2 linked regions of the Phytoactinopolyspora mesophila genome follow. The protein of the gene in region 2 interacts with the protein of the main gene of each other region in a pairwise test. Links are inferred from orthologs where the notes say so. Each region holds a gene or a part of one and is shown on either strand. Other genes may lie near its edges. The genes, in order: hemL and F7O44_RS01680.

The links.
Region 1: the proteins of F7O44_RS01680 (region 2) and hemL interact in binary tests that used the Escherichia coli proteins (3 or more experiments, as listed by UniProt). The link is inferred for Phytoactinopolyspora mesophila from one-to-one orthologs.

What each region holds. Positions count from the first base shown.
Region 1 is NZ_WLZY01000003.1:376,977-391,908, forward strand. Bases 3,883-6,736 are described here. They hold hemL (glutamate-1-semialdehyde 2,1-aminomutase), read right to left. Parts: upstream 6,041-6,736; coding sequence 4,724-6,040; downstream 3,883-4,723. Other genes in these bases: F7O44_RS11555 (TlpA family protein disulfide reductase), read right to left, coding at 3,883-3,997; F7O44_RS11560 (histidine phosphatase family protein), read right to left, coding at 4,015-4,653; F7O44_RS11570 (catalase), read right to left, coding at 6,427-6,736. Outside these bases: c-type cytochrome biogenesis protein CcsB, read right to left, coding at 1-969; cytochrome c biogenesis protein ResB, read right to left, coding at 969-2,660; F7O44_RS11550 (cytochrome c biogenesis CcdA family protein), read right to left, coding at 2,657-3,403; more of F7O44_RS11555, read right to left, coding at 3,407-3,882; more of F7O44_RS11570, read right to left, coding at 6,737-7,875; F7O44_RS11575 (Fur family transcriptional regulator), read right to left, coding at 7,872-8,330; F7O44_RS11580 (hypothetical protein), read right to left, coding at 8,414-9,184; F7O44_RS11585 (hypothetical protein), read left to right, coding at 9,385-11,766; F7O44_RS11590 (methionine/alanine import family NSS transporter small subunit), read right to left, coding at 11,884-12,000; F7O44_RS11595 (sodium-dependent transporter), read right to left, coding at 12,000-13,562; hemB (porphobilinogen synthase), read right to left, coding at 13,719-14,699; F7O44_RS31770 (uroporphyrinogen-III synthase), read right to left, coding at 14,772-14,932. UniProt on the Escherichia coli protein: Aminomutase that catalyzes the transfer of the amine group on carbon 2 of glutamate 1-semialdehyde to the adjacent carbon 1 to form 5-aminolevulinate.
Region 2 is NZ_WLZY01000001.1:366,224-381,104, reverse strand. The notes cover bases 6,839-9,641. They hold F7O44_RS01680 (FadR/GntR family transcriptional regulator), read right to left. Parts: upstream 8,682-9,641; coding sequence 7,995-8,681; downstream 6,839-7,994. Other genes in these bases: F7O44_RS01675 (aminotransferase class V-fold PLP-dependent enzyme), read left to right, coding at 8,849-9,641; F7O44_RS01685 (bifunctional helix-turn-helix transcriptional regulator/GNAT family N-acetyltransferase), read left to right, coding at 7,034-7,978; F7O44_RS01690 (thioredoxin family protein), read left to right, coding at 6,839-6,954. Outside these bases: F7O44_RS01725 (ATP-binding cassette domain-containing protein), read left to right, coding at 1-119; F7O44_RS01720 (sugar ABC transporter permease), read left to right, coding at 116-1,375; F7O44_RS01715 (HNH endonuclease signature motif containing protein), read right to left, coding at 1,448-2,980; F7O44_RS01710 (hypothetical protein), read left to right, coding at 3,146-3,490; F7O44_RS01705 (class I SAM-dependent methyltransferase), read left to right, coding at 3,576-4,307; F7O44_RS01700 (MarR family winged helix-turn-helix transcriptional regulator), read right to left, coding at 4,321-4,821; F7O44_RS01695 (MFS transporter), read left to right, coding at 4,862-6,133; more of F7O44_RS01690, read left to right, coding at 6,385-6,838; more of F7O44_RS01675, read left to right, coding at 9,642-10,093; F7O44_RS01670 (extracellular solute-binding protein), read left to right, coding at 10,120-11,448; F7O44_RS01665 (ABC transporter permease subunit), read left to right, coding at 11,463-12,404; F7O44_RS01660 (ABC transporter permease subunit), read left to right, coding at 12,410-13,300; F7O44_RS01655 (PspC domain-containing protein), read left to right, coding at 13,415-13,624; F7O44_RS01650 (class I SAM-dependent methyltransferase), read right to left, coding at 13,696-14,682; F7O44_RS01645 (FAD-binding oxidoreductase), read right to left, coding at 14,864-14,881. UniProt on the Escherichia coli protein: Transcriptional activator of the glcDEFGB operon which is associated with glycolate utilization, and encodes malate synthase G and the genes needed for glycolate oxidase activity. Also negatively regulates the transcription of its own gene.

The sequences.
Region 1 (14,932 bases), on a different replicon or contig from region 2:
GACCACTGAGGCTTTGGAGCCCTTCCAGCCGGCGGTGGCACGCGCGTGCAGGTAGGCCGCGTACACAAGCCATGTGATCAGCGCCCACACTTCTTTCGGGTCCCATCCCCAATACCGGCCCCACGAGACCTCGGCCCAGATCGCGCCGAGGATGAGCGGGCCGATCGTCCACAGTGGGAACCCGATCGCGATCAACCGGTAACCCAGGCGGTCCAGAACCGACGACTCCGGCAGCGAGGCGGTGATCCTTCCCGGCCGGCCGCGTCGCTCAGCGCGCTGAGCCGCGATCTGCAAGGCGCCGATCGCCGCTGCCACTGTGAACAGCGCAAACGCGATCACCGTCAGCCCGACGTGGATGACCAGCCAGTACGAGCGCAATGCCGGGACGAGTGGGCCAGGCGGCACATACAGCACGGTGACAGCAAGCCCGAGGGTGATGAACACGAACAAGACAACCCAGCCGGCGACAGCTCGGCCGGGAGCGGTACGCGACATGACCAGGAAGACGATGGAAGCGAGCAGAGCAGCCGTGATGGAGAACTCATACATGTTGCCCCACGGCGCCCGGCCAGTTCCGACCGCACGCATGGTGACCCCGACGGCGAGTACACCCGTGGCCAGCACCAAGAAGGCCTGGCCCAGCCTTCCCTTCAGGTCGGCCTGGTCGCTGAGGTACCCGGTCAGGTCATTGGAGCCGCTGGCCCCACCGTCGGCGGCATTGGCCTGTCCGGGGCTGTCTGGGCCCTGGCTACCCACGCCGGGCCCGTCGCCAGCGGCGCCACGGCCGCTGTCGGTAGTGGCCACGGCCGCCAACTCAGTATTCCGGTCCGCGGCGCGCTGCGCGTTCTCCCGCCTGATTCTGCCCCGCAGACCGGCCTCCGAGGCAAACACCAGCCAGGAGGCGAGGTAGGCGATCAACGCGCAGGTAACGACGTACCTGCTCCACTCAGCAATCGAATCGAGATCCATCACGTCTCCCCGCTCGACCGTTCCGGGTCGAGTCTGCGTTGCACTCCATCGGTGATCGCATTGACCTCGTCTTCAAGGTTTCCGCCATCAGAGCGGTGCAATCCCGCGACTTCGACTACGGTACGCCCCTCTGATCCGGGCACCGCACGCACCCAGACCCGGCGGCGCCGGATGTACAGCGACACGGACAGCCCGGCCACCGCCAGCAATGCGCCGATGAGTGCGATCTCTTTCCCGGAGTTCCGGCTGACCTGCAAGTTGACCCACGTGACGTATCCGTCGAAGGTGATGAAGCCAGCCTCATCAGGAAGCTCGACCGTCTCGCCCACACCAAGCCCCGCCCGGAACGGCTCGTCATCCACTTCGAACTGCTCGAGTCCGTCCTGGTTCAACCGGTAGATCGATTGTGGAGTGCCGTCGTTGAGGCCGAGGTCGCCGTAGTAGGCGGTCAGGTAGAGCTCCGGGAGCCGCGGCTCGGGAAAGATCGAGCGCATACCCAGCTCATCGATGTAGGCCGTGGGCAAGAAGATTCCTTCGATGCCGATGTCTGGCCCGGTGTCGGCGGCCACCGGCACCTTGACCACGCCGGTTGAGGTGAAGTTGTCGTCTTGCGGAAGGAACGGCACCGGCCCCTCGGCCAGGATGTCGCCGTCGGCCGAGCGGACAGTGATGGCCGGCGCGTATCCGGGGTTGAGGATGTGCACGAGTGTGCCGTCCACGTTCAGCGGTTCATTCACCCGGATGGTGCGCGGTTCCGGCTCGGCACCAGGTTCGGGCACGAAACTGACTGTCGCCTCGTAATTGTCCGGCAGGCCGAGGTGCGGACCGGAGTCGATGAATTCCATCGCGAACTGCTCAACTTCAAGAGAGAACGGCGGGAGATCACTCGGTTCGAACATGGGCCCGGAGGAGAGGTTGTCGTATTGGACCACCGAGTTGGCGAAGCCCGTACCCTCCGGCACCAAAACCGTGCCCCGGTATCCGAACAAGCCACCCAGCGCCACAGCGAGCAGAACCACCACAAGCGACAGGTGAAACACCAGATTCCCGGTCTCACGAAGGTGACCCGCCTCACCGTCGACCGAGTCGGAGCCGTCGCGTCGCGACACGCGGAACCGGCGGCCACGTAGCTCCGCGCGTGCTGCCTCCAGAACCTCCTCCGGGTCGTGCTCGACGACGATGCTGCGGTGCACGGGCATTCGGGAGAGCCGGCGCGGCGCCCGGGGCGGACGCGCCCGCATGGCCTTCCAATGCTGCCAAGAGCGGGGCAAGATGCAACCGACCAGCGAGATCAGCAGCGCCAGGTAGATCGCCGCGAACCACGGCGCGGCGAAGACGTCGAACATGCTGAGCCGGTCGAGCCACTCGGACAGTTCCGGATGGCGTGCGCGGAAATCACGGACCTGCAGGGGGTCGACCCCGGTCTGCGGGATGATCGAGCCTGGTATCGCGGCGATGGCCAGCAAGAACAGCAGGATCAGCGCGACCCGCATCGAGGTGAACTGACGCCAGGCCCATCGAGCGAACTCGACGGTATTGAGGGCGGGCGGGCGGCTACGCGGCTCACGGACCGGCTCGGACCCACCGGGGCTCGCCCCCCACGGCTGCTGATCGTGCGGATAACTCCCGCGCTGCCGTTCGGCGTCCGGTTCAGGGCCGCCAGGAGCAGCGATATCGCTGCGCTCGGTCATACAACCACCTCGAAACCGGATATCCACCCTTGCATCTGCACCATGATTTCGTTCCACAGCCCGGTGACCAGCAAGATCCCGAGGACCACCAGCATCGCGCCACCAAAGCGCACCAGCGCCAGCTGATGCCGCCGGAGCCAGCCGAACATACGCAGCGAGCGACGGTACGCCAGCGCCGCGAGGAGAAACGGCAGCCCGAGACCCAGCGTGTACACGAACGACAGCAACGCACCCCGCGCCGCATTGGCCTCGTCGAATGCGAGGAACTGCACCGCGGCCAGCGTCGGGCCCATACATGGTGTCCAACCCAAGCCGAAAACAACCCCGAGCGCCGGGGCACCGGCCAGGCCCACGGCGGGTTGGGCCTGCGCCTTCCATTGCCGCGTCAGCCCAGGAATCCATCCGGCGAACATGAGTCCAAGGGCGATGGTCACCACCCCCATCACCCGGGTGATCACATCGACATGTTCACGCAGCGTGCTGCCCAATCCACCGAAGAGCAGGCCGTAGGAAACGAAGACCAGGCCGAACCCGAAGATGAACAGACTGACGCCCGCCACCATCCGTCCGCGGTTGGCGGCGTCCAGGTCCGTGCCCGAGAGCCCGGTCACGTACCCGAGATATCCGGGCACCAGGGGCAGGACACACGGTGACAGGAAAGACACCAGGCCAGCCAGCATCGCGACCGGGATCGCCAGAAGCAGCGATCCGGTTAGGACCGTGTCGCCGAACGTGCTACCCATGACTCATGTGCCGGACTCGTCCTCGCCGAGGACATCCGCGACCATGTCCCCCAGCGATGTCCGGCCGATTGGCCCCAGGACACGTGCCGCGAGCTGCCCTTCCCGGTCGATGATCAATGTGCTGGGGATCGCCGCCGGCGGCAGTGTAGACCGGAACGCGAGCAGCGCTTCCCCGTGCGGATCGACGACGCTCGGATAGGTGATCCCGAACTCTTCCTCGAAGGCCAGGGCCGCGGTCTCGGATTGGCCGTCCCGCGTGTTCACGCCGATGAACCGCACGCCGTCGTCGGCGTACTCTTCGTATACAGCTTGCAGGTCGGGCGCCTCTTTCCGGCATGGTGGGCACCACGAGCCCCACACATTGAGAACCACGACGTCGCCCAGGGCATCGGCGAGATCGAACTCGCCCTCGCCACCGAGCAGTGGACCTCCGAACTCCGGGGCCGGTTCCCGGTTCTCCGGCGCGATCAGGCTGACCACCCCGTCACCCTCGATGTAGCCGATGTTCTCGGTATCGGCGTCACGGGTGACCTGCCCGTCAGAACATCCAGCCAGCACCACCAGCGCCAGCGTCGCGACGACCGCCCTCAACATGGCACTAATGCCCAGCATCAGGCACCCGCGGCGAAGGTCTTACCGGCACCAGGCAGCAGGTCTGCCGCCGGCTCGCTGTAAGCGATCGAGACGATGGCGTCGTCTTTGTAGGTGAACGTCGTGAGACTGGCCAGCGAGCATTCGCGCTTACGCGGATCGTGCCAGAGCCGGCGGCCCTCGATGGCCGAACGGACCGTCCAGATGGGCAGCTGATGCGACACCAGCAGCGCCTCGTGCCCGTCAGCAGCTTGCCTCGCTCGCTCCATCGCCAGCCGCATCCGCGCGGCGATCTCGGTGTACGGCTCGCCCCATGACGGCCGGAACGGGTTGCGCAGGTGCTTCCAGTGTCTGGGTTTGCGCAGCGAGCCGTCGCCCACTCCGAAGGTCAAGCCCTCGAAGATGTTCCCGGCCTCGATGAGGTCGTCGTCGGTGGTCGGGTCCAGACCAAGTTTCTCGGCCACGGGCGCGCCTGTCTCCACGGCACGTTCCAACGGTGAGGTCACCAGGACGACGATGTCGCGATCGGCAACCGTCTCCGCCACCCTCTCGGCCATGGCACGGCCACGTTCCGACAGCCTGTATCCCGGCAGGCGGCCGTACAGGACGCCTGCCGGGTTGTGAACCTCACCATGTCGCAGCAGGTGAATCTTCGTCACCGTGGTCTCACTTCCTTGCCAGTGATCGGTCAAAGCTCAAGGTTGACGCCCGCATGGTCCTCAGCGGTCATCACTGACGACGTCCCGATACGCCCGCGGCGGCAGCGGCAGCCGCGGGCAGAGCATCGGCGATGCGCTCCACCGCTTGGTCGTCGTGCGCCGCGCTGACAAACCACGCTTCGAAGGCCGAGGGCGGCAGGTACACGCCGCGCTCGAGCATCGCGTGGAAGAACGCGCCGAACTGGTCGACGTCGGTGCGCCGTGCCCCAGCGAAATCAGTGACAGCCTCGCTGGGATCGACGAAGAACACCGTGAACAAGTTCCCGGCGAACTGTGCGATATGTGGCACACCGGCCGCGTCGAGTGCCTCGCCCACCAGCCGGCCGATGGTCTGCGCGGTGTTATCGAGATGGGCGTATACGCCGGCGTCGGTCAATCGGAGGGTCGTCAATCCAGCGGTGGTGGCGACTGGATTCCCGGCCAGCGTGCCCGCCTGGTAGACCGGGCCGGCCGGTGCGAGCTTCTCCATGACGTCTGCCCGGCCCCCGAAGGCCGCGGCCGGGAACCCGCCACCCATGACCTTGCCGAACGTCGTCAGGTCGGCTGCTACGCCGTCGAGGCCGTACCAGCCCGAACGTGAGACCCGGAATCCGGTCATCACCTCGTCGAGCACCAGCAGAGCGCCATGGGCGTGAGCGATCTCCTGGAGGAAGGCGTTGAAGCCATCGGCAGGCGGAACCGCACCCATGTTCCCGGCAGCGGCCTCGGCGATGACACACGCGATAGAGTCGCCGTGCTCGGCGAAGGTGGCTTTGACCGCCCCGGTGTCGTTGTACGGCAGCACGATCGTGTCGGCGGCTGTCGGCTCGGTCACTCCGGGCGTCCCTGGCAACCCGAACGTCGCCACTCCGCTTCCGGCCGAGGCGAGCAGGGAGTCCACGTGCCCGTGATAATGCCCGGCAAATTTCACGATCTTGCTGCGCTCCGTGTAGCCGCGCGCGAGCCGGATCGCACTCATGGTCGCTTCAGTTCCGCTGGTCACCAGGCGGATTCGATCGACGCTGGTACGGGCGATGATCTCTTCGGCGAGTTCGACCTCCGGCTCGGTGGGGGTGCCATAAGAGACACCGCGCGACACCTGAGCCTGCACGGCCTCAACCACGGCAGGGTGGGCGTGCCCGAGGATCATCGGTCCCCACGAGCACACCAGGTCGACATACTCACGGCCGTCGGCGTCGTACAGATACGCACCCTCGGCCCGCTGGATGAATCTAGGTGTGCCGCCGACAGCCCGGAAAGCCCGGACCGGCGAGTTCACGCCGCCCGGTGTGACCGACTGTGCACGTTGGAACAGTTCCGCGCTGCGGGGAGCGTCATCATTGCTCACTGAGCCATTCTCGCAACTGCCTCCCCGTAGCCCGCACTCCCCCCATCGCTTACGCAGCTGATCCCAGACGCACCGAGCGAGCAGAGCAACAACAAGGAAGCCTACTGTCGCCAGAGCCACCACAAGGAAGCTCGTTGTCGTAGCGCTGCGCACCCCTCCTGCCGTGAACGACGCTCCAGCGGAACATACGCAAGGTGGGACGCTGATCGGATCATCGACCGACCGTCCACACCCTCCCGCCGTGAACGACGCTCCAGCGGGAACGAGAACGAAGGCTGACGATGGCTTTGGCCGACCGTCCGGAGGCGAAGGCATGAGTGCCAAGCACGAATGCCGCCGCCGGAGGCCAGGGAGGCCAGAGCCATCGTCAGCCTTCACACCTACGATCAGCTGGCGAGCGTCTCCTCCACGCGCCTGCCCAGCTTCTCGTCGACGCTGCGCCAGTAGGCGAACACGCGCTGGCGCAGTTCGTCCGAGGTGACCTTGCTGACGTGTCCGGCGATGTTGCCTACCAGCCGGTCCCGGGCGGCGTCGTCGAGCACCTCGCGTACCAATGTGCCCGCCTGGATGAAGTCGTCGTCATCGCGGTGCAGGCTGGCTGCTGCTCGCACGAGTTCGCCATCCGACTCCCAGCCCGCGTCACCGACCAGCGACGGGTCGGCCTCCGGGCCGCCGTGGCTGTTCGGAGCGTAGACCGGGCGGTCGGGCGAGGCCCACGAGTACCGCATAGCGCCGTCCTTCGAGTACGAGTTGACCTCGGCCTTCGGCGCGTTGACGGGGAGCTGGGCGTAGTTGGTGCCGATCCGGTAGCGATGTGCGTCGGCGTAAGAGAAGATGCGGCCCAGAAGCATCTTGTCCGGACTGGCCGCGATACCGGGAACGAAGTTGCTCGGCTCGAAGGCGGCCTGCTCGATCTGGGCGAAGTAGTTCTCCGGATTGCGGTCGAGGCGCAGATTGCCGACCTTGATCAGCGGGTAGTCGCCCTTCGGCCACACCTTGGTGAGGTCGAAGGGGTTGAAGCGGTAGTCCGCGGCGTCCGCGTACGGCATCACCTGGACGTACACCGTCCAGCTCGGGGCGTCACCGCGCTCGATCGCGGTATACAGGTCGCGGATGTGGTAGTCGGCATCCTCGCCCGCGATCTGATCGGCGTCGGCCTGAGTGAGGAACTCATGGCCCTGGTCGGTGCGGAAGTGGTATTTCACCCAGAACCGCTCACCCGCGGCGTTGATCCACTGGTACGTGTGCGAGCCGAATCCGTCCATGTTCCGCCAGCTGCGCGGTAGGCCACGGTCACCCATGAGCCAGGTCACCTGGTGCGCGCTCTCCGGGGAGAGGGTCCAGAAGTCCCACTGCATGTCGTGGTCGCGCAGGTTCGTGGCCGGCAGCCGCTTCTGCGACCGGATGAAGTCCGGGAACTTGATGGTGTCGCGGATGAAGAAGACCGGCGTGTTGTTGCCCACCAGGTCGTAGTTGCCCTCGCTGGTGTAGAACTTCAGCGCGAACCCGCGGGGGTCACGCCACGTGTCCGGGCTGCCCTGCTCTCCCGCGACGGACGAGAACCGGGCCAGCGCCTCGGTGCGCGCTCCGGGCTGGAAAAGCGCCGCCTTGGTGAATTGACTGACGTCCTCGGTGACTTCGAGGACACCGAAGGCGCCGCCGCCCTTGGCGTGAACCACGCGCTCGGGAACCCGCTCGCGGTTGAACTGTGCGAGCTTCTCGACGAGGTAGTGGTCGTGCAGGACGATGGGGCCGTTCTGCCCGACGGTGAGCGAATGGGCATCGCTGCCTACGGGGGCACCGAAGTTGGTGGTGGTCGGTGGGTTGTTGCTCACACGTACTCCTTGGTTTCGCTGGTGCAGGTGGGGCACAGACCCCAGAACGTGACCTCTGCCTCGTCGACGACGAAGCCATGGGCGGGTTCTGGCGTCAGACATGGGACCGCGTCGCCGGAACATTCGACGTCGACGACGACGCCGCAGGAACGGCAGACCAGATGGTGATGGTTGTCTCCGACCCGCGTCTCGTAGCGGGCAGCTGAGCCGGCCGGCTCGATGCGACGGAGCAGGCCCGCTTCGGTCAGAGCATGCAGGACGTCGTACACCGCTTGCGTCGAAACTGACCCCAGTGACGCCCGGACCTGCCGGGCGACGGTGTCGGCGTCGGCGTGCGGGTGTTCTTCGAGCGCGGACAGCACGCCGAGGCGCGGCGCCGTGACCCGAAGACCGGTAGCGCGCAGACGTTCCTCCGGGGAGTTTTCCCCAGGGGGCGTTGGTGCGTCGGTGGCCATGTCTCGATCTTGATGCCTTTTCTGGAATTAGTCAAGTTAACGAGCTAATCCAGGATCTCGCTGACCCGGCCGGCGCGTCGGCGCTATGAGTTCGTTGGTGTGCGACGGCGCAGCCAACCGATCACTCCACCGCCCGCGACGAGCACAAAGATGCCGAGCATCACCGGGAGCATCAGCGAAACGGAAACGAACCGAGCACTCAGCCACCCGATGAGTGCGCCCAATACAGCTCCCACCGGCAAGGTGGCCGACACCGGAATCACCCATCGAGGCATGGCGACCAGCAGCCCGGTCGGGCTGGTGCGATTCCAGCCGTACTGCGCCATCCGCCGGATCAGATAGACGCCGAGCACCAGCCCGAACGCGGCAAAGGCCATCGTCATGGCGAACATGCCCGCTGCCCGCTCAACCGGAGTCTCCTCGACCGCGCTGGACGTGCCGTTCGGACCGGTGATCTCCACGGCGCGGCCGCCGAACAGCATCACCGTAACGTCGTGACCCGCTCCGCTGATGCCGAGACGATCGGCCTGCCCCGGCGAGATCTGTACCACCACGTTGCCTTGGAAGAGCACGGTGTCCGGCGGAGCGTCTGGAACGGAGACGTGGATCACCGCCGTGGAAGTGCTCCCGCCGTGTTGGGGCGCTGAGGTGCTCCGCCGATCTATCCGGGCCGTCGTCTGGCCAGGCAGTTCGGCGAGACAGTCGGACGACGGCTGGCCTTCGGCACACGGCGAGGCATAGGCATAGCGCGACACTGTCGACAGGTCTCCGGGCAACGACGCGGCGGCCAGGCCGGACAGCACGACGGCAGCCGCAAAGAACAATGCGAGAACCCAGGGCGGCACGATACCCAACGATTCAAGGGTTCCACTACGCCGCGCACGAGCCATCGTCTTCCCTTCGCCAAGACGTGTTGTGCCGATCGGCGGCCTCGGTCCTTGGCTCCGCGCCGCGCCGCGCCCTGTGATTGTTGCAGGAACAATTAGGTGTGTGAAGTGCTCGCGAAGATCCCCGCATCCTCTTACGCTGATCTAGGTGTAAAAGGGGGTGGGGCATGACCACGGAACGCAACACCGACTACACCGACGAAAGCCTCGACACGGGCATGGCTGGCCGCACGGAGCTCCGGATTCACGGCGTCAGCGGAACGCCGCCCGAGGCGATACTCGACCACCCCCTGCTGAAACAGGTAGCAGGCGACGACAAAGCCGGCTTCCACCGGCGCTGGTATCCCGGAGGACGCTCGGCCGACATCACCAGCGGACACCGCCTCGAGGCCTACCACTGGGGCAACCTCACCTCCGGCTCGGCTGCTCGGGCGGCATGGTTGATGCTGTTGCCGTTCATGCTGGCGAACCTGGCGCACTGGATGTTGCCACCAGTGCGGGCGGAAGCGCGCCGCGCCCGTGCCGCCGCCGGACACGCCGCCGCCATGCTCCTCCGGCTTTTCGGCCTGGCGCTCACTTTCACGCTGGTCCTCACGGCGGTCCAGGCCGCAATGGACGTAGCCGCCTGGCAATGCGCCGGGAACTGGCGCTGCGGGTCGTCGTCGCCTTTGACCACGATGCTCGTCGACGGCTGGATGTCCGAGCCCGGAACGCGCATCGTCATCTCCGCACTGGTGCCGTTGGCGGTCGTCGGTGGAATCGCCGTGCTGGGCCGCAAACCGCTACGCCGCACGTCGCCGGAGCCCGACGTGTCCGTGGCCAGAGAAGGCGACCGGCCACTGTCCCGGCGCAGTTTCTGGCGCGGCAATCCGGGTATGCCCGCGCTGCGCTCGGCCCACGTTGCCGGGTCCGCCGCCCTCCTGGCGGCCACGATCGCCTGGCCGGCCACGACCCTCGCGGCCTCCGGGGCGATGGCGATCGCCGGTGCCGTTGTGTGCGTCACCTCGCTCGCTGTCGTGGGGGTCGCAGCCGGCTTGGTCGCCACGGAAGGGATAGCCGGGCGTTCGGCATATCGCTCCACTGCCGTCGCCGCCACTCGCCGGCTCGCATTCGTGCTCTTGGTGTCTGCCACGATCTTCTCGGTGTGGGACCACGGCCGCTGGGAGGCGGCCGGTCGCCTTCCCGGATTGCGCCCCGCTATCCTGATCCTGTTCGGCGCCGGATTCGTTCTCCTGCTGCTGCTCACGGCCGCCGTTCTAGTTCAGCAGCCGTGGCGGCACGACACCGGCGGATTCCGGCCCACCATGCGCGGACTCGGCACGCCGGCCGTCGCCACGATCGCCTACCTCATTGCCGGTGGCTTATCCGCTGGGCTTGCCTACCGGGTGAGCGACCTGCTCGGCTTTCCCGTCCTCAGCCAGTCCTCCGCGGATGCCCTTCGCGGGGCCACCAACCGGATCATCGCCGACGAGTCGCTGCCGTTCGCCACTCGCCAGGCCGCGTGGACCAGCGACTGGCCGATCGTCATACCGCCGTCGTTCGCCTGGGCCGGTGCGGCGGCCGCCGTCATCGTCGCCGCCGTGTTGCTGATCGCCGCCTGGATCGGTGTAGGCATGTTCCGCCGGGTCGGTCCCCTGGCCGAGCAGATCGCCGCCGAACACAACAGCGCCCTGACACGCCGTTCGGACAACGGCGCGAACACACCGCCTTCGTCAACGGTTCGCCGGGAGGCTTCGGACCCCGAGATCCGGCGAATTGCCCGCGTGGTGGCCGCAGCCTCACTCACCGAAGGTTCGGGGCGATTCGTGGGCAGGGTGGTTCTGGTAGCCGGGGCCGTGCTGGTGGCCGGACTCGGCGTCTACGCGGCTGGGGTGGACAACTGGCGACTCGTCGAGGAACCACCGTTGTCCAGCCTCACCGCATTCGGGACGTGGCTGGTGGGCGCCTTCGCGCTCGGACTGGTGGCGCTGGTCTGGCGCTCGGTTCACAGTCCGGCCCTGCGTCGCGTGGTGGGGATCCTGTGGGACGTCGGTAGCTTCTGGCCGCGAGCAGCCCATCCGCTCGCCCCTCCCTCATACGGAGAACGCGCCGTTCCCGACCTAGTGGACCGCGTAAAGGAACTGGCAGCCGCACCGGGTTCCAGCGTCTTGCTGTCTGGGCATTCTCAAGGCTCGGTACTGGCCGCCGCCACAGTAATGCAGTTGCCGGAGGAGGTCGCCGGACGTGTCGACCTGATCACCCACGGTTCACCGCTGCGCCGTCTGTACTGCCGCCACTTCCCCGCATACCTCGATCGATCGGCCCTCCACTCGGTGGCCGGCACCGTCAACTACGGCTGGAAGAACTTCTACCGGGACACCGACCCGATCGGTTCTTGGGTGTTTCGTCCCGACGACGGACCTCCCGACGACGCTCACGCCCCTGCGGACCGAATCGGCGACATCGACCACCGACTTCTCGACCCCCCGACACTGGACGATCCGATCGCCGGGCATGCCGACTATTGGCACGACACCGCTTACGCCTCGCACGTACGTTCCCGGCATTGATCCGCGCCGAATGTGCGGATGTTCGCCAGAGCAACTCGACGATACGGTCGTCCTCACCGCTGGCCAAGGCCAGGAGGGGCGTTATGTCCGCTGAACCCGTGCGCCCGGCCCGGCGGCTCAGTTCTCGTCGCCGGGCTCGTCCGGGTGCCGCCTGAGATAGACGATGCCGGCGGCCAGCCCGCCCCACACGACCACGATCGATACCACGAGCATGGCAACGGCTCCGCCGGACATCAGTCGCTCCCTTCCTCGTCGGTGACACTGACGAACCGATCGGCACGCCGCGACGGCAGATACGCCAGCGCGATACCGACCACCAGAACACCCACAGCCACCCCCCACCCGGCTACGAGCAGGAAACCGACGGGATAGTCCTCATATGGTGCCTCGAACTCCGTGCGCAGGCTGTCCACCATCATCCACCCGAGCACAACCGGCGTCACAACACCCAGAGTCAACAGCCACCACCAGCCCAGACGCAGCGCCGAGGTCTCGTTCGCGTGCGCCTGCAATGTGGGAAGCCGGCGCAGCACCCACGCTACGACGACAACGGAGACCAGCGCAGCCATAGCGATGCCGTAGTGGTTGACGAAGTGGTCGGCCGCGTCGAGGATGAACAGTCCTTCCGGGGTGGGGAACAGCACGAGCGACGCCAGTGCGATAGCACCGCCGACCACCAGCACCGTCGGGACCCGCGACCACCCGGTACGGTCCTGTACAGCCGAGACGACCACCTGGACGATGCTGATCAGTGACGAGAGCCCGGCGATGACCAAGGCGCCGAAGAAGAGGATTCCGAACAGCCCGCTACCGGCCGGCATGCTGGAGATGATCGTCGGGAAAGCGATGAACGCCAGGCCGATCCCGCCTTCGTCGAGTACCTCACCGACGCCCACACCGGCGTTCGCCGCCATGAACCCGATGGCGGCGAACACACCGATGCCCGCAAGAATCTCGAACGAGCTGTTCGCGAATCCGGCCACCATGGCCGAACCGGTCAGGTCAGCGCGCCGGCGTAGGTACGACGCATAGGTGATCATGATGCCGAACCCGACGGAGAGCGAGAAGAAGATCTGGCCGTAGACGGCGACCCACACGCTCCCGTCCGTAATGGCGCTCCAGTCCGGGGAGAAGAAGGCGTCCAGCCCATCGGCCGCGCCGTCCAGCGTCAGCGACTGGACCACCAGGATGGCGAAGACCACCACGAGCAGCGGTATGAAGATCTTGTTCGCCCGCTCGATGCCGCGTCGCACCCCGAGCGCCAACACTCCCAGCGTGATCACCCACACCGCCACGAGAGGCCACGCCACTCCGGCGACGTACGACGAGATCATGCCCGGCTGGTCCGCACGTTGCAGGAAATCGCTGATGAGGAAGGATTCTGGATCCGTACCCCAGTCCTGGCCGACCGAGAACCCGGTGTAGCGCATGGCCCAGGCGATGATCACCGCGTAATAGGTGGCGATCACCAGACAGATGGCTACCTGCCACCACCCGATCGTCTCAGCTCGCCGGGACAGTGACCGATAGGCCAGCGGCGGCGAGCGACGGGCTCTGCGGCCGATCGTGTACTCCATGATCAGTAGCGGGATGCCGGCCGTCAACAGGGCGATCAGGTATGGCAGCAGGAACGCGCCCCCGCCGCTCTCGTAGGCGACGTACGGAAACCGCCAGATGTTGCCCAGCCCGATGGCCGAGCCGACAGCTGCCAAGATGAACCCGGCTCGGGTTCCCCATTGCTCACGTTCCCGGGACAACGCAGCCTCCGTCAGCCGACTGATGCCTTCCGAGGGCACGGTAACCCGTTGTCGCTCACCACACCACCGCGATCGCCGGATCCCGCCGCCCCGCCCCTAGATGATCATGTTTGGTGGGTTTTCTCTTGCGTCGACAGGCCTGCAGGCATGATGAGGCACAGGAAGTGCTTGTGATGTATCAGCGAGTGACGGAAGTCAGCGCTGGTGAAGCCACTGGGCGGCTTCGACAGCCCAGTACGTCAAGATGATGTCCGCGCCGGCCCGCCGGATGGACGTCAGCGATTCGAGGACGGCGCGGTCCCGTTCGATCCAGCCGTTGGCCGCCGCTGCTTCGATCATCGCGAACTCACCGGACACCTGATAGGCGGCGACCGGCACATCGGCGATCTCCCGGGCCTTGGCCACCACGTCCAGATAAGACATCGCCGGCTTGACGATCACCATGTCGGCGCCTTCGTCGACGTCGAGGCGGACCTCTCGCATGGCCTCGATGATGTTCGCCGGGTCTTGCTGGTAGGTGCGGCGATCACCGATCAGCGACGATTCGACCGCATCCCGGAACGGGCCGTAGAACGCCGACGCGTATTTCGCGGCGTAGGCAATGATCGCGACATCGGTGTAGCCCGCGCTGTCGAGCGCTGCACGCACCGCCCCCACCTGGCCGTCCATCATGCCGCTGGGGCCGACGACGTCAACGCCGGCTTCGGCCTGCGCCAGGGCCATCTGCTCGTAGGCGCGCAGCGTGGCGTCATTATCGACCACGCCGTCCGGCGTCAGCAGCCCGCAATGACCGTGGTCGGTGAACTCGTCGAGGCAGAGGTCAGCCATCACGACGGTGGCGTCTCCGACCTCACTCACCACCTCGTGGATGGTCGCGTTCAGCGCCCCATGGGGGTCGTGTGCGCCACTTCCCTGTGCGTCCTTGTGCTCCGGTATGGCGAACAGCATCAGGCCGCCGACGCCGGCCTCGACAGCCTCGACGGCGGCCTTGCGGACGGTCTCGGCGGTGTGCTGGACCACGCCGGGCATCGAGGGCACCGGCCGTGGCTCGGCAGCGCCTTCGCGAATGAACATGGGCAACACCAGATGCCGCGGCTCGATGGACGTCTCGCCCACCAGCCGGCGCATGGCAGGCGTCCGGCGCAGTCGCCTCGGGCGCTCGTTCGGATACGGCATGGTGCTCTCCCTCATGTTGCGTCCTGCACGGTGTGGCCCGGGGCCCTCAGGGTGCAGGACGCAACCGACAGGTTACTGCGCGCTCTTCCTCCGTGACATCGCGCGCCGGCGCTGCGAAGGCCGCAGCAGCGGCTCGCCTGCCTCCAGCAACGACATCCGGCGGGAAGCACCGAACTCGGCCAGGGCCGATGCGAGCAACTCCGCCGACGGTTCCGGCGCCATGACGTCTACCC
Region 2 (14,881 bases):
TCGGTCAGATGGCCGCCCAGATCCCCGCCGCTGACGTCACGCATGCACAAATCGTCGAGCTCATCACCGCGGGACGCAGTGGCAACCTCGGCCTACCGGCGAAGGAAGTGGCGGCGTGACCAAGACATCGGTTCTCGAGGCCAGCGAGGTCCCTGTCGAGCAGACCTCGATCCGGAGCTCTCTGCGTGGCTACTTCTCCCGGGTGCGAGGCGGCGAGGTCGGTGCGCTGCCCGCGATTCTCGGGCTCTTGTCGCTGATGGTGTTCTTCACCGCGATGAACCCCAATCGCTTCGCGTCCTTGCTGAACTTCGCCAATCTGCTCAACCAGAGCGCGGCGATCATCTTCATCGCCATGGGCTTGGTCTTCGTTCTCCTCCTTGGGGAGATCGATCTGTCCGCGGGGGTCGCCGCTGGTGCCTCCGGTGCGGTCCTCGCCGTCCTGATGACCCACCACGGCGTTGCCTGGCCGCTCGCTCTCGCTGCCTGCCTCCTGGCCGGAGCCGTGATCGGGCTCACCATCGGCTTGATCGTCTCCCGGCTCGGGGTCCCGTCATTCGTCGTCACCTTGGCCTACTTCCTCGGGCTCCAGGGGATGATGCTGTGGGTGATCGGCGAGGGCGGAACCATCCCGGTGCGCAGTGACACGATCTTGTCAATCATGAAGAGCAACGTGGCGCCGGCGTTGGGATGGGTGTTCACCATCCTCGTCGTCAGCGGCTACGCGGCTGTGACACTCAGCGGTGCGCGCAAGCGGAAACGCCGCGGGCTTCCGGTGCAACCACCGTCGATCCTCGGATTCAAGATCGGCGCGTTCGCCGTGCTGGCCGGCGTCGGCACCCACTTGCTCAACCAGGAACGCAGTGTGAACCCGGAGCTCACGTCCTTGAAGGGCATGCCTTACATCGTGCCGATCACCACGGTGATTCTGGTCGGCCTGACGTTCGTGTTGTCCCGGACCGCGTTCGGCCGGCATATCTACGCCATCGGGGGCAGCGTCGAGGCCGCCCGCCGGGCGGGTATCAACGTGGGCCGCGTCAAGGTCATCTGTTTCATCATCTGTTCGACGATGGCGGCCAGTGCCGGCGTCCTGTTCGCCTCTCGCGACAATTCCATCTCGCCCTCCACTGGTGGCTCGATCACCCTCCTGCTCGCGGTCGGGGCCGCCGTCATCGGTGGCGCGTCGTTGTTCGGCGGCAAAGGCAAGGTGCGCGATGCGGTGCTCGGCGGCTTGGTCGTCGCCACCATCGCCAATGGGCTGCCACTGATCACGTCGGCTTCCTCGGTGCAGTTCATCGTCACCGCACTTGTGCTGCTCCTGGCGGCGGCGGTTGATGCGCTGTCTCGTCGACGCGCGGCGGCCACGGGACACGCCTAACGTCCGAGGCGCCTCCTACTTTCCGGTCGGCGGACCGCGCGCATGTGTGCTGGAAGGTAGGAGGCGACCCGCTCAGAAGGGTGGGTCGCCCGATCCGGCCGGTGGCGCCTTCGCGGACTCATACCCTCGATCGCGACGTGATGTAGCTCCTTCCCACGCGTCTGGAGCGATGCGCGGAAAACTGATCACCGATGAGTGTCCGGTGGGGCTTGTCCAGCGCTGCCGCCCCTCACCGAGATGCTCGACCGTCCACCCGGCCCGATGTTTTTGCACATGACAGGCCTTACACAAGGCCGAGCAGTTGCAGGCTGAGGTCGGTCCGTACGGCCAGGGGCGACGGTGATCGATCTCGCAGCGCTGAGCTGGGCGGTGGCAACCTGGCATCAGACATTCACGATCACGCAGAATCACGAAGTCCACCAAAGCTTGCGGGGGCTCATAGCGAGTGGTGCCGTAATCGATCGCGTGGCCACCAGCAGGAGCCGTCCCGACCCACGTCCACACACCAGCGGCTGCCAGACACCGCGCCACATCAGGGTCGATAGGACCATACCCATCCAGATAAGCAGGATGCTCGTCCAAGCCCAGCAGCGTGGACATGGGCACCGTGACGTTCACCGTGACCGGGCGACCATGAGCCTTGGACAACCGGGTACCCGCCGGCACACCACAGGCCGTGCATTCGCGGCCGCCGAGGTGTCCAGCAGCCAACGACAGCCAGCCGAGTGATGCGAGCGCATCCGCGCGCCGCTGCCCCTTGGTGCCCGGGCCCTGCCGGGTGCGCGAACCACCCGTGGCACCGTCGGAAGCGGCACCGTCGGAAGTAGCACCGTCGGAAGTAGCACCGTCGGCAGGCCGTGCCGAATCTTGGCCGGCGCCCCTGGCTGCGCCCTCGGACTCAGCGGCGGCGTTGATCGCGGCCATCACCGCGGTGGCTTCTTCCGCCGGCAGATAGGCAATCAGCCAGGCCATGCCATCCTCACCAGGCTCAAGCCACACGTCGCGGCGGTCACGAGCCTCGCGGCGGCGGCGTTTGGCTCCCGCGGCGTCAAGCTCATGCAACAACTCGTTGACCACGCGGGACAGCTTCACCTCGGTCCAGATATGTACAAACGGCAACACAGCTTTCTCGATCAGCTCCGCTACCTCGGAGTCACACTTGGCCAGGGCGCGGGTCAAGATACGAGCCTTGGCCACGTCGAGCCGTCCCTCGAACAACGCCTGGTGCACCGCGGGGTACTTCTCAACCAGTACAACCGACTGGTCCACCAGCTTCTCAGCCTGCGGCTTGGTCCACGGCCGCACGGCACACAGCGCCGCGGCAGTAGCCGGGACCGGATGCAACGACGCGAACTGACCGCCCCCGTCATCCGGGCGCAACTCGCGGCGGTGAGTCAATTCGGCGGCCGCCTCAGCTTGCTTCGCCGCACACCAGGCCATCATCCGCTCCCACGCTGCCACCACATCAGCCAACTCACGCACACCGAGTTCCCCGGGCGAGACAGCATCGAGAATTGCCGCCAGGCGAGTGCCGGGCGCCATTCCCGCGACTCCGGACCGGTCCACTCCCGGAACCGGCCCGCCCGGGCGACCGAGTTCATTCAAGGTGTCTGGATCATCGAGACCTGGGCCATTGGGATCTGAAACGTTGGGATCTGAAACGTTGGGACCTGAACAATTGGGACCTGAACAATTGGGACCTGGACAATTGGGACCTGATTCGTCGGCGCCTGGATCATCGGTCTCCAGTCCATCCGGCCCGGCATCCGGGTGAAGCACATCGAAGCCAAGGTCTCCGAAAACGTCCTCACCATCGGCCACGTCAGCCAGCGACCCAGCGATCGGCTCCGACCGGGCCAGCTCGGCAGCTACCAACCGCACCCATTCCGCGTCGACATCGCACGCATCAACACCACCCGCGGGCTCGGGCCCATCCGGGACGGCGAGGTTGCCATGCGAATCACTCATACCTACAAGATAATCGAACGTCAGTTCCGCTTCAATTGTTTTACCAGCTTTGCCGCAACTTCCGGATCGAATTGGCGCATCCCCGCGTCGCGGCATCAGGTCGTCCCGCGCGCCCGGAGTCCGCGCCGCCGCTGCACCGACCGTTGAGCAGGCCGGCCAGCGTGCCGTGGCGACGACCACGCGGAGACGAAAACCCGTCGCACCACGAGCGCCAAGTCGATAGTGTCGCCGGATGCCGGACGAAATATTCGCCCACCCACGCCTTGCGGCCATCTACGACGCCTTCGACGGGCCGCGCGACGATCTCGAGACCTACCTGGGCATCGCCGAAGAGCTGAACGCCCGCCAGGTACTCGATGTCGGCTGCGGCACGGGATCGCTGGCGATACTGCTGGCCGGCACCGGCCGGACCGTCGTCGGGGTGGATCCGGCAGCCGCGTCACTCGATGTCGCCAGGTCGAAGAAGGGCGCCGAACGGGTCACCTGGCTGCATGGCGACGCAACGTCGGCACCAGCCCTGGGCGCCGACCTCGCCGTGATGACCGGCAATGTCGCCCAAGTCTTTCTCACTGACGACGACTGGTCGGCGACGCTGCGCGGCATCAGCGCCGCCTTGCGCCCACACGGATTCTTCGTGTTCGAGACCCGGCGCCCCGAATACCGCGCATGGGAGAAGTGGGCGACCGACCGATCCGCTCCCGTCACCGTCGACGTTCCCGGGATAGGAGATGTGGAGGAGCACTTCGAGATCACCGATGTCAGCCTCCCCCTCGTGTCCTTCCGCTGCACCTACCGATTCCACGCCGACGGCACTGTACTCACCTCTGATTCCACTCTCCGGTTCCGCGACCGCGACGAGGTCGAATCGGCCCTGACGGCTAGTGGCTTCCGCGTTCGCGACGTGCGGGACGCCCCGGATCGCCCAGGCCGCGAGTTCGTCTTCGTCACCGAACGCGCCGCCTGAACCGCCCGCGGGGTCAGCCTTCCCGCCCTTCCAGGCGCGCGGCGAGCGAGAGCAGCAGCGACGCCAACTGCTCCTGCTGCTCGGCGGAGAGCGTCGTGAGCAAAGCACGTTCGTTCGCCAGGTGCTCTGGAAGCAGGCGCTCCACGAGGTCAGCGCCCTTGTCGGTGAGCGTGATCATCCTCGAGCGGGCATCCCGAGGGTCCGCTTCACGGATGACGAGCCCCTTCGCTTCGAGCCGGTCGATCTGCTTGGTGATCGCTCCGCTGGTGACCATCAAGGCGGATCCGAGGTCACGGGGGGTACGCGAGTACGGCTGACCTGCCCGGCGCAATGCCGCCAGGATGTCGAACTCGCCGTTGCCGAGACCGGCGTCCCGGAAAGGCGGCCGGAGGGCGACATCCATCATCTCCGCCAGCCGGTGGATCCGGCCGACTACCAGCATGGGCCGCAGGTCGAGTTCCGGCATCTCGCGCTCCCATTGTTCAACGATCTTGGCGACGGCATCAGTGGTCATGACTTGACTATACGCTTCCATGGAAGCAATAATTACTTCCATGGAAGCGACTACAGCGGCTGACGTGCCCGCCGCCTCATCTCAGTTCAGCGATGCCGCACTACGTGTGCTGGCTCGCGCGCAACTGGTGAACTCGCTGGGCGATGGCGCCTTCTACGTGGCGTCGGTGCTCTACTTCACGCTCGTCGTCGGCCTGTCCCCGGCACAGGTCGGCCTCGGGCTCAGCCTCGCCTGGGGCCTGGGGTTCGCCATGTCGGCACCGATCGGAACCGTGGCCGACCGCGTCGGCCTGCGGCGCAGCGCCGTCACCCTCGCATGCCTGGTGGCCGTCGGCCTGGTGCTGCTGGCGTTCGCGCCCGGCTGGGCCGGTTTCCTGGCGGCGGTGTGCGTCTACGCGGCAGCGCAAAGTGGTCTCGCCGCCGTTCGCCAAGCGCTCCTGGTCGGGATGGTCGACGCTCGAGACCGCGTCAACGCCCGCGCCCGCCTCCAGGTGCTACTCAATGCTGGGCTCGGCATCGGTGCCGCGCTCGGCACCACCGCCTTGATCTTTGGCACCGAAGCAGCCTTCGTGAGTTTGCTATTGGCCGACGCCGGGCTCTTCGTGCTGACCGCCTACATACTCTCCCGACTCCCCCGACTCCCCCGTCACAGCTCGCCACGCAGAGCGCCCAGCGCCCAACGACCCCGCGCCAGCAGCGTCCTGCGAGACACGCGGTACCTCACCGCCACCTTGCTCAATGCCGTGCTGTACCTCTACATGCCCTTGTTGAGCGTGCTGCTCCCGGTCTGGATCAGCGAAAGCACCGCCGCACCCTCGTGGACCATCGGCCTACTGTTCGTCACCAACACCATTGGCGTCGTCCTACTTCAGCGACGCGTGGCGCGCCGCGTGGTGAGCCTGCGCACCGCAGCCCGGTCCGTGCTGGTCGGTGGCATCCTATTGGCTGCGGCCTGCGCCGTATTAGCCAGCTCGTCCGTCCTGTCATCACCACAGCTGGCCGTACTCGTCCTGGTGGCTGGTGTCGTCGTGCTCGTCGTTGGCGAAACGCTCATCGCCTCCGGCTCGTGGGAGGTGGGCTTCGCCCTCGCCAACCCCCAACATCCTGGCCAATGGCAAGGCATGTACCTCAGTGGCATTCCCCTGGGACGAGCCGTCGGCCCGCTACTCCTCCTCGGCTGGGTTCTGGCCAACTCGACGGCCGGCTGGCTCGCGCTCGGCACGCTCTTCGTCGTCTGCGCCGCCGCCCTCGCGGCCGTGGCGACCCGCTGGCCCCGTCCCGGTCGAGCGGCAGCTGTCACTTCGCACCCCTGATCAACATGTGCGAGCGGACGAGCGGAGAATGGTTCAGAGGCCGCGCAGAATGGGGCGCCTGACAGCGAGCGGGGGCGAGCGCCTGGATGGCAAGGCGGAGGAAGGAGTCGCACTGGGTTTGTGCGACGACTGACGATCAACGCCTTCCATTCTCGGACAGCTGGCATGCTCCGGCCCGCGAGCCAGGCGACTCCCATTCTGCGCGGCCTCTAAGGCAATCAATTGACTCAAATCCGCCCAAGGAGGCTCCCGTGGCCGTCGAATCCCGCGACACCACTGTCGGAACGCCAGCGCCAGACTTCGCCTTGCCTTCGGTCGACGGCGAAGAGTTCACTCTCGCGTCGTTCTCCGGCGCGTCGGCGCTGCTGGTGGCCTTTGTCTGCAACCACTGCCCGTACGTCCAGCACATCGAATCCAGCTTCGGCGCACTCACCGGCGAGTACGCCAAACATGGACTCGCCACGGTGGCGATCTGCACCAACGACGCCGATGCTTATCCCGACGATGACGCTGAGCACCTGCAAGCGCAAGCCAACCGGGCCGGCTGGCAGTTCCCGTACTTGATCGACGCCGACCAGCGTGTTGGGCTAGCTTACGGCGCGGTTTGCACCCCCGATCTCTTCCTGTACGACGCGGACCGTCGTCTCGCGTATCACGGCGCGTTCGACGAGAGCACCCCTGGCAACCACAAACCCGTCACCGGCGCATCGCTACGTGCGGCATTCGACCTCGTGCTCGCCGGCAAGCCAGTGCCGCTCCCCCACCGGCCGGCCATGGGCTGCTCGATCAAGTGGCGCCCGGGCAACGAACCAAGCGCCTGACCGGCCGCCTCGGCACGCGAGCGCAGGACGTTGACAGATAATCCTTGACGGCGACAAAGAAAAGTTTGACGATGTCATCATGACCGGTGCTGCCATCGAACAAAGAACCGTCGGCACACGAGTGAGTGCGGTGCGCCGATTCAATCGCTTCTTCACCGCACACATGGGCCTGCTCGACCAAGGTCTACTTCAGTCCAGGTTCAGCGTCACCGAGGCACGTGTCATCTTCGAGCTGGCCCAACATGACGGCCTCGCCGAGATCACCGCGGTGCGCGCCGCGATGCACATCGATCCCGGCCACCTCAGTCGCGTTCTGGGCAGGCTGGAGAAGAAAGGGTTGGTGGAACGCAGCGTTTCCGAGCTCGACGCCCGCAAGCAGGTGGCGTCTCTGACCGCCACCGGCCGTGACGCGTTCGCCACCCTCAACGCCCGCTCCGAACAGCAGGCGGCCCGCTTGCTCGAACAGCTCAGCAACGACGATCAGCGGCACCTGGTGAACGCATTCGAGACCGCGGAGCGACTCCTCAGCGCACGGCCTGCGCCGCGAACCATCGTGATCCGTGGGTTACGCCCCGGCGACCTCGGCTGGGTCGTCCAACGACACGGCCGCCTCTACGCCGACGAGTACGGCTGGGGTCAGGCGTTCGAGGCGCTTGTCGCTCAGATTGTCGCCGACTACGGCCGGGACCACGACCCGGCGCGCGAACAAGCTTGGATCGCCGAGGTCGACGGCAAACCGGCTGGTTGCGTGTTTTGTGTTCGCAAGAACGACCACACCGCACAACTCCGGCTGCTGCTGGTCGAGCCGTGGGCGCGGGGCGACGGCGTCGGCGGCCGGCTCGTGGACGAGTGTGTCCGGTTCGCCCGCTCGGCCAGGTATAAGTCTCTGGTTCTTTGGACCAACGATGTGCTCACAGCGGCGCGGCATCTCTACATCAAGACCGGTTTCCGGCTGGTCGAGGAAGAACCACACCGGAGTTTCGGCCACGACCTGGTGGGCCAGTACTGGGAACTACGCCTCTGAGCGCACCCCGCCATGGTCACCCCTCCGCGGGTGGGCGGTGTTTGCGCAGCCAAACCTCCGTCTGCGCCACATGTGTGGCTGCCGCCGCCGCGGCCGCGGCCGGGTCACGAGTCTCGAGTGCACGCAGGATGGCCCGATGCCCGGAGTCGGAAAGCCGCTTGATCTCACTGGCGTCCGCCGTGCGGAAAATCCGGTAGGCGCGTGAACGCGAACGGAGCACGGAGAGCAAGGCGGCGAAAGCCTGGTTTCCACCCAACTCAACGATGCGCATGTGGAACGCGTGATCCAGTCGCGACTGCTCGTCGTCGTCGGTCGTTGCCTCAAGCTCATCCAGCACGGCCGACAGCTCGACGATGGTGTCGTTGTCCACCCGTGCGGCAGCCATCGACGCCGCGTGCGCCTCGAGAGCGCGACGCAGCTCATACAGCTCCAGAACAGCTTCGAGTGGCAACAGGCCGACGGTCAGCGACAGACTCTGGATCACGTCCGCCGCCTTGAGCTCACCCACGTAGCTTCCCGACCCGTGCCGCGTATCGAGAACCCCCAGGGCGGACAGCATCCGGATCGCCTCTCGCAGCGATCCCCGCGACACACCCAGCTTCTCGCACAGCTCACCCTCGCTGGGCAGCTTGTCCCCAGGGCCGAGCGTTCCGTCGGCGATGATCGATCGCAGGCCGTGCAGGGCCGTCTCGACCGCACTCATGAGGCCCCCTTTCGCGGCACAACAGTACGTGGTATGTTTCCACGCCATCAAAGTTGTTTGACAACTTGCTCATTCTCTCATGGAATGTGGGGCGTTATCGCGTCATCGTGGCATTGTTGTCGAACGACTACCCGAGAATGCGTCCCCGCCCGGTCCCAAGGAGATCCATGGAACACCCCGGCCTCATCCCGTCGGTCGTGCGACTGGCGAGCTCGGGGCGTGCGCGTGAGGCATGGCCGCTCGACCCTGACCTCGTCCACCTCAACCACGGCTCCTTCGGCGCGGTGCCCACCCAGGTGGTGGAGTACCACGAGCAGTTGCGGAAAAAGGCCGACCGCAGTCCGGTGAGCTGGTTTCCCCGGATCGGCGAGTACGTTGCCCAAGCTCGCGAGCAGATCGCTCCCTTTGTGGGGGCAGCAGCCGGTGACCTCGCCTTCGTGCCCAACGCGTCGGCCGCCGCGACGGTTGTCTTCAACAGCCTCCGGCTGCAGCCGGACGACGAGATCCTCGTGACTGACCACGGATACGGCGCGGTCACCATGGGGGCGCGGCGACTCGCCAGGCGGTTCGGTGCTCGGTTGCGAGCGATCCACCTCCCGCTCCTCGACGGCGAGGACGAGATCGTCGAGAGATTCGAGGAGGCGATCGGTGATCGCACCCGGCTAGTCGTCGTCGACCAGATCACCTCCCCCACGGCCCGTGGGCTCCCGACGAAGCGCATCACCGAGGTTGCCCACTCCCGCGGCGCACGTGTGCTGGTCGACGGTGCGCATGCGCCAGGCCTGATCGAGCATCCGGTGTCTGAAGCCGGTGGCGACTGGTGGTTCGGCAACCTGCACAAGTGGCCATGCGCACCGCGAGGCGCCGCGCTGCTCGCCACCAGCGCCGTCGACCGGCAAGAGCTGTGGCCTCTCATCGACTCGTGGGCCGCCGAGGATCCATTCCCGGCCCGCTTCGATGTTCAAGGCACCATCGACGCGACGAGCTACCTGGCGGCGCCTCGTGCGGTCGATTTCATCGAGCGTGAGTACGGCTGGGCACGCACTCGCCAGGTGATGGCTGAACTCGCCGATCACGGAGCCGCCGTGATCAGCACCGCCTTGCAGCCGCATGTCACGTCGTCAGCGTCCGTCGAGCTACCGATGCCGACGCCGTCGATGCGGCTGATCCGGCTGCCCGACGGTCTCGCCCGAACCAGAGAAGAGGCGGACGACCTGCGGATGCAAATACTCGACCGAACCGGCGTCGAGACGGCGTTCACCAGCTTCGACGACGTCGGGTACCTACGTTTGTCCGTCCACCTCTACACCGAGTCATCGGACTTCGACGCGTTCGTCGAGCGGTGTGTGCCGCTCATCGTCGAGTTCGCCTCGCAACGACCCACGAACCCTCCGACCCCTTCCACGACGTGACAACTGTCCAGAAAGGCAGGCGCACCGTGAAAAGCACCAGACTGACCACCACCGCCGGGATGGGTATCGCCGTTCTCCTGGCGGTCACCGCCTGCTCCGGCGGATCCGATTCGGATGGAACCAGCTCGAACGGATCACAGGACGGTGAGGTGACCCTGCAGATGGTCGAGAGCCTCACCAACCCCGCACGCACCGAGCTCATCCGGGGCCTGCTCGACGAGTTCGAGGCCGAGAACCCCGGCATCAACGTCGAGCTCGTGTCGCCGCCGACCGAGCAGGCCGACCGGACGATTCAGCAGATGCTGCAGTCCGGCTCCGGCGTCGACGTGCTAGAGGTGCGCGACATCACGGTCGGCCCGTTCTCGAACAACGGCTGGCTGTACGACCTCAGCGACGAGCTCGCCGAGTGGGACGGTCTGGACGCGCTCACGGAGAATGCCCGCGCCGTGGCCGAAGGCGACGGGGCCAGCTACTTCGTCCCCTACGGCTTCTATGGCCTGTCGCTGTTCTACCGCACCGACCTGGTCGAAGAAGCGGGATTCGACGGCCCGCCGCAGAGCTGGGAGGACTTGCTCGAGCAGGCGTCGGCGATCCAGGACCCGGCGAACAACACCTATGGCTACGCGTTCCGGGGCGGCCAGAACGCGAACAGCAACGTCGTCGTCGCCATCGAGGCCTACGTGATCGACGATCTCGACACCGAGAACGCCTTCCTGTTGAACGACGGCAGGACGATCTTCGCCGCGGACGAGGCGCAAGAGGCACTCGACCACTACTTCGCGTTGTTCGAGGATGCGTCGCCGCCGTCGGCGGTGTCCTGGGGATACCCCGAGATGGTCGAAGGCTTCACCAACGGCTCAACGGCGTTCCTGCTGCAAGACCCGGAGGTGATCGCGACGGTGCAGGAATCCACCACGCTCACCGCCGAGCAGTGGGACACCGCTCCCCTGCTCACCGGGCCGTCCGGCAAGGCCGCACAACCGCTCGCCGTCGCCGGGTGGGGGGTCACCGAGGCCAGCGAGCACAAGGACGAGGCGGCCGCACTGGTGCAATTCCTCGCATCGGAAGGACCCGCCACTGAGTTCGCCCAGGCCAACAGCCTCGTACCGATCATCGCCGCCGCCGCTGACGACGAGTTCTACGCCGAAGGGCCGTGGACCAGCTACGTCACGATGACGGAGAACCCGGACACCTACGTCAACGTCGCCCAGCCGCGCGGGGTGAGCTGGTGGACCGAGTGGATCCAGAAGTCCGATCAGGAGATCCAGAACGTGTTGCTCGGCAATATGACCACTGCCGAGCTGCTCGAGTCGTGGGACACGTTCTGGACCGAGAAATACGCGTCCGAGGGGTAACCCGCGTGAGCGCAGTGACCTCCGGCCGGAGGCGCCCCGCCGCACACGCGGGACGGGGCGCCTCCGGCGCGCGCCGGGCGGCATTCGGTCGCCGGCACGCGCTGACCATCCTCGCCTTCCTCGCACCGGCGATCGTTTTTGTGTGCTGGTTCACGTACTACCCGATGCTGCAGGGTGCGCGGATGGCGTTCCTCGACTGGAACCTGTGGGATCTGACCAGCACGCCGTTCGTCGGTCTGCAGAACTTCAGGACGATCTTGAGCGACCCCGTCTTCCCGACGGTGGTGGCCAACTCCGCGCTGTGGGTGATCGGGTCACTGGTGCCGCAGTTCGTGATCGGCTTCGCGATCGCTCTGGCGCTACGTAAACGGTTCCGCTTCCGCGGCGTCTACCAGGCACTCGTGTTCTTCCCTTGGGCGGTGTCCGGCTTCCTGATCGGCATGTTGTTCCGGTGGATGTTCAACGCCGAGTTCGGCGTGATCAATGACCTGCTCATGAAGGTCGGGATCATCGACACTCCGGTAGCGTGGCTCGCCAGCGCGGGACTGGCGATGTTCTCGGTGATCGTCGCGAACATCTGGTACGGCGTCACCTTCTTCGCCATCATGATCCTCGCCGCGCTGCAGTCCGTTCCGGACGAGATGCTGGAAGCCGCGAGCATCGACGGCGCCGGAAAGGTGCGGCAACTGTTCTCGATCATCATCCCGTATATCTCCATGACCTTGTACCTCGTCGTACTGCTGCGGGTGATCTGGATCTTCAACTTCCCCGACATCATCTACGCCATGACCGGCGGCGGACCGGCCAACCAGACCCACATCGTCACGACCTGGATGATCAACTACACGCAGCAAGGAAACTACGGGCTCGCGAGCGCCATAGGGCTGTTCGTCGTCGCATTCCTATGTGTCTTCTGCACGTTCTACCTCGTCGCGATGCGGAGGTCGAGCCGATGACCGCCATGCTCTCCGAACGGCCCGCGGCGACGCCGGCGATCGAGCCGGACCGCGGCGGTCAGCCCAGGCGCAGGGTCACCGTCGGTGGCGTAGTCCGGGTGGCCGGCCTCGGCCTGTGGCTCGTGTTCACCCTCTTCCCGCTGTATTGGATCACCGTCACATCGTTCAAGGCGCCGGGATCGATCAACCGGTTCCCGCTCGAGTACTGGCCGAGCGAGCCGTCCATCGACAACTACCGCGGCCTGTTCTCCCACAGCAACTTCGGGGTGTTCCTCAGCAACTCCGCGCTGGTGGCGCTGGTGGCCGGAGCGACGGCGACGCTTATCGCGCTGTTCAGCGCTTATGTGCTCGCGCGGTTCGAGTTCCGCAGTAAAGGCGCGGTGATGATCGCCTTTCTGCTCACCCAGATGATCCCCGCGTTCATCGCCTTGGGTCCGTTGTATTCGATGATGTCCGACCTCGGGATGGTCGACCACAAGTTCGGCCTGATCCTGGTCTACATCGCCATCTCCATCCCGTTCTCGACGGTAATGCTGCGCGGCTTCTTCGAGAACGTGCCGGACGCGCTGGAAGAGGCAGCGATGATCGACGGTTGCTCTCGCCTGGGGGCGCTTTTCCGTGTGCTTGTGCCGGTGATGACCCCGGGCATCATCGCGGCGTTCATCTTCAACTTCGTCAATTCATGGAACGAGCTGTTCCTCTCGGTTGTGCTCATGCATTCCGAGCAGAACCGGACCATCCCCGCAGCGCTGAACGGGTTCATCTCGACGTTCAACATCAACTGGGGGTCGATGTCCGCGGCCGCGGTGCTCACCATCCTGCCGACCATGGTGCTGTTCGCACTGGCGAGCAAGTGGATCGTGCAGGGACTGACCTCGGGGGCGGTCAAGGAATAGGACACCGGACCAGCTCGGCAACACGGCGACCCCCAGGAATCCCGACCGGGAGTCAGGGATCAATCAGGTGACTTCCCGAGGCGCGGAGGCGGCCATCCGAGTCATGCTGGAGGCATGAGAAAACTCACCCGTCCCCGCAGCGGCCGGATGCTCGCCGGAGTATGCGCCGCCATCGCCGACTACTTCAAGATCGACGCCACTCTCGTGCGCCTGGGTGCCGTGGTGCTCGCTGTCTTCACATTGGGCACCGCGGTAGTGGCATACGCGGCCGGCTGGCTGCTGATACCAGAAGAGCAAGACGAGCACGCAGCGTGGAACGTGTAATCACGTACCACATCGACCGCCCCTGTCAGCCGGTGCACCAACGATCCGGGCCCATTCATTCGGCTCCGCCGCTACGGACGGGCTTCGAGCACCATGAACGACGGGGTCTCCGTGGCGCGGCGGAACCGGGTGAACCCGGCTTGCTCGGTGACCTGCCGCAGGCGCGACTCACCGGCCTGGGCTCCGAGCGCGTCGCCGGCCCCCTGAGCCAGCGCACTCGGAGTACACACGAATGTCGACACGGAGAAGAACGTCCGTGCCCGCACACTCTCTGTGAGCTCCTCGTCCGTCCGCGGTTCGGTGAACATCCACGTCCCGTCGGGCGCCAGCGCATCGCGGATCCGGCGGGCAGCGCCGACCGGGTCGCCCCACTCGTGCAGGGCGTTGAACACGCAGATGAGGTCGTAATCCGCACCGCCGAAGTCCTCAACACCGGCCACCTCGAAGGTCACTCGGTCACTCACACCAGCTTCAGCGGCAGCTTCCCGAGCGGCCTCGATCGAGCCGGCGTGTGAGTCGAAGCCGGCGAAGGCCGACTCCGGGTAGGCCTCGGCCAGCAGGATCAGCGCGACCCCGTGCCCACAGCCGAGATCCGCGACCCGGCCGCCCGCCACGAGCTTCTCGTGCACTCCTTCGAGCGCGGGGATCCAGTGCTGGACGAGATTGCCGCGGTAGACCGGCCCGAAGAACCGCTGGGTTCCAAGGAACAGGTGCGGGTGGTGCTCGCCCCAGCCGATCCCGCCGTCCCCACGGAAAGCCTGCGCCACCCGGTCGACGTCCTGGTGGTTGGAGTTCGCGGCTATCGTTCCGCCGGGTAGATAGGTCGGGCTCGTCGCATCAGCGAGGCACGCCGTCTGTTCGGGTGTCAGCCAGAAGGTGTCAGTCTGCGCGTCGTGTTCGCAGTAGGCGCTGGCGACCTGAGCCGAGAGCCATTCACGTACGAGCCGGGGATGACACTCCGTCGCGGCGGCCAGCTCCTGGGCCGAGCAAGGACCGATAGCCGCCAGTCGCGCGAAGAGTCCCAGCCGGTCGCCTACGACGAGGGTCGCGGCGTGCATCGTCGCCGCTTGATCGGCAGCGAAGCGCTCGATGAAAGCTTGCAGGCGCTCGGGATCGGCTGCGCGCGCGGGCGGCGCCCCGGTCGTCGTCTGGGTGTTGGTCGTCGTCGGTGCGCTCATTTCCAAGACCTCCTACTACACGTGGGGCCTGCGGTCCCGCAGGCTCCGCCGTCTCGATGTGTCACACCTGGATGTTCTG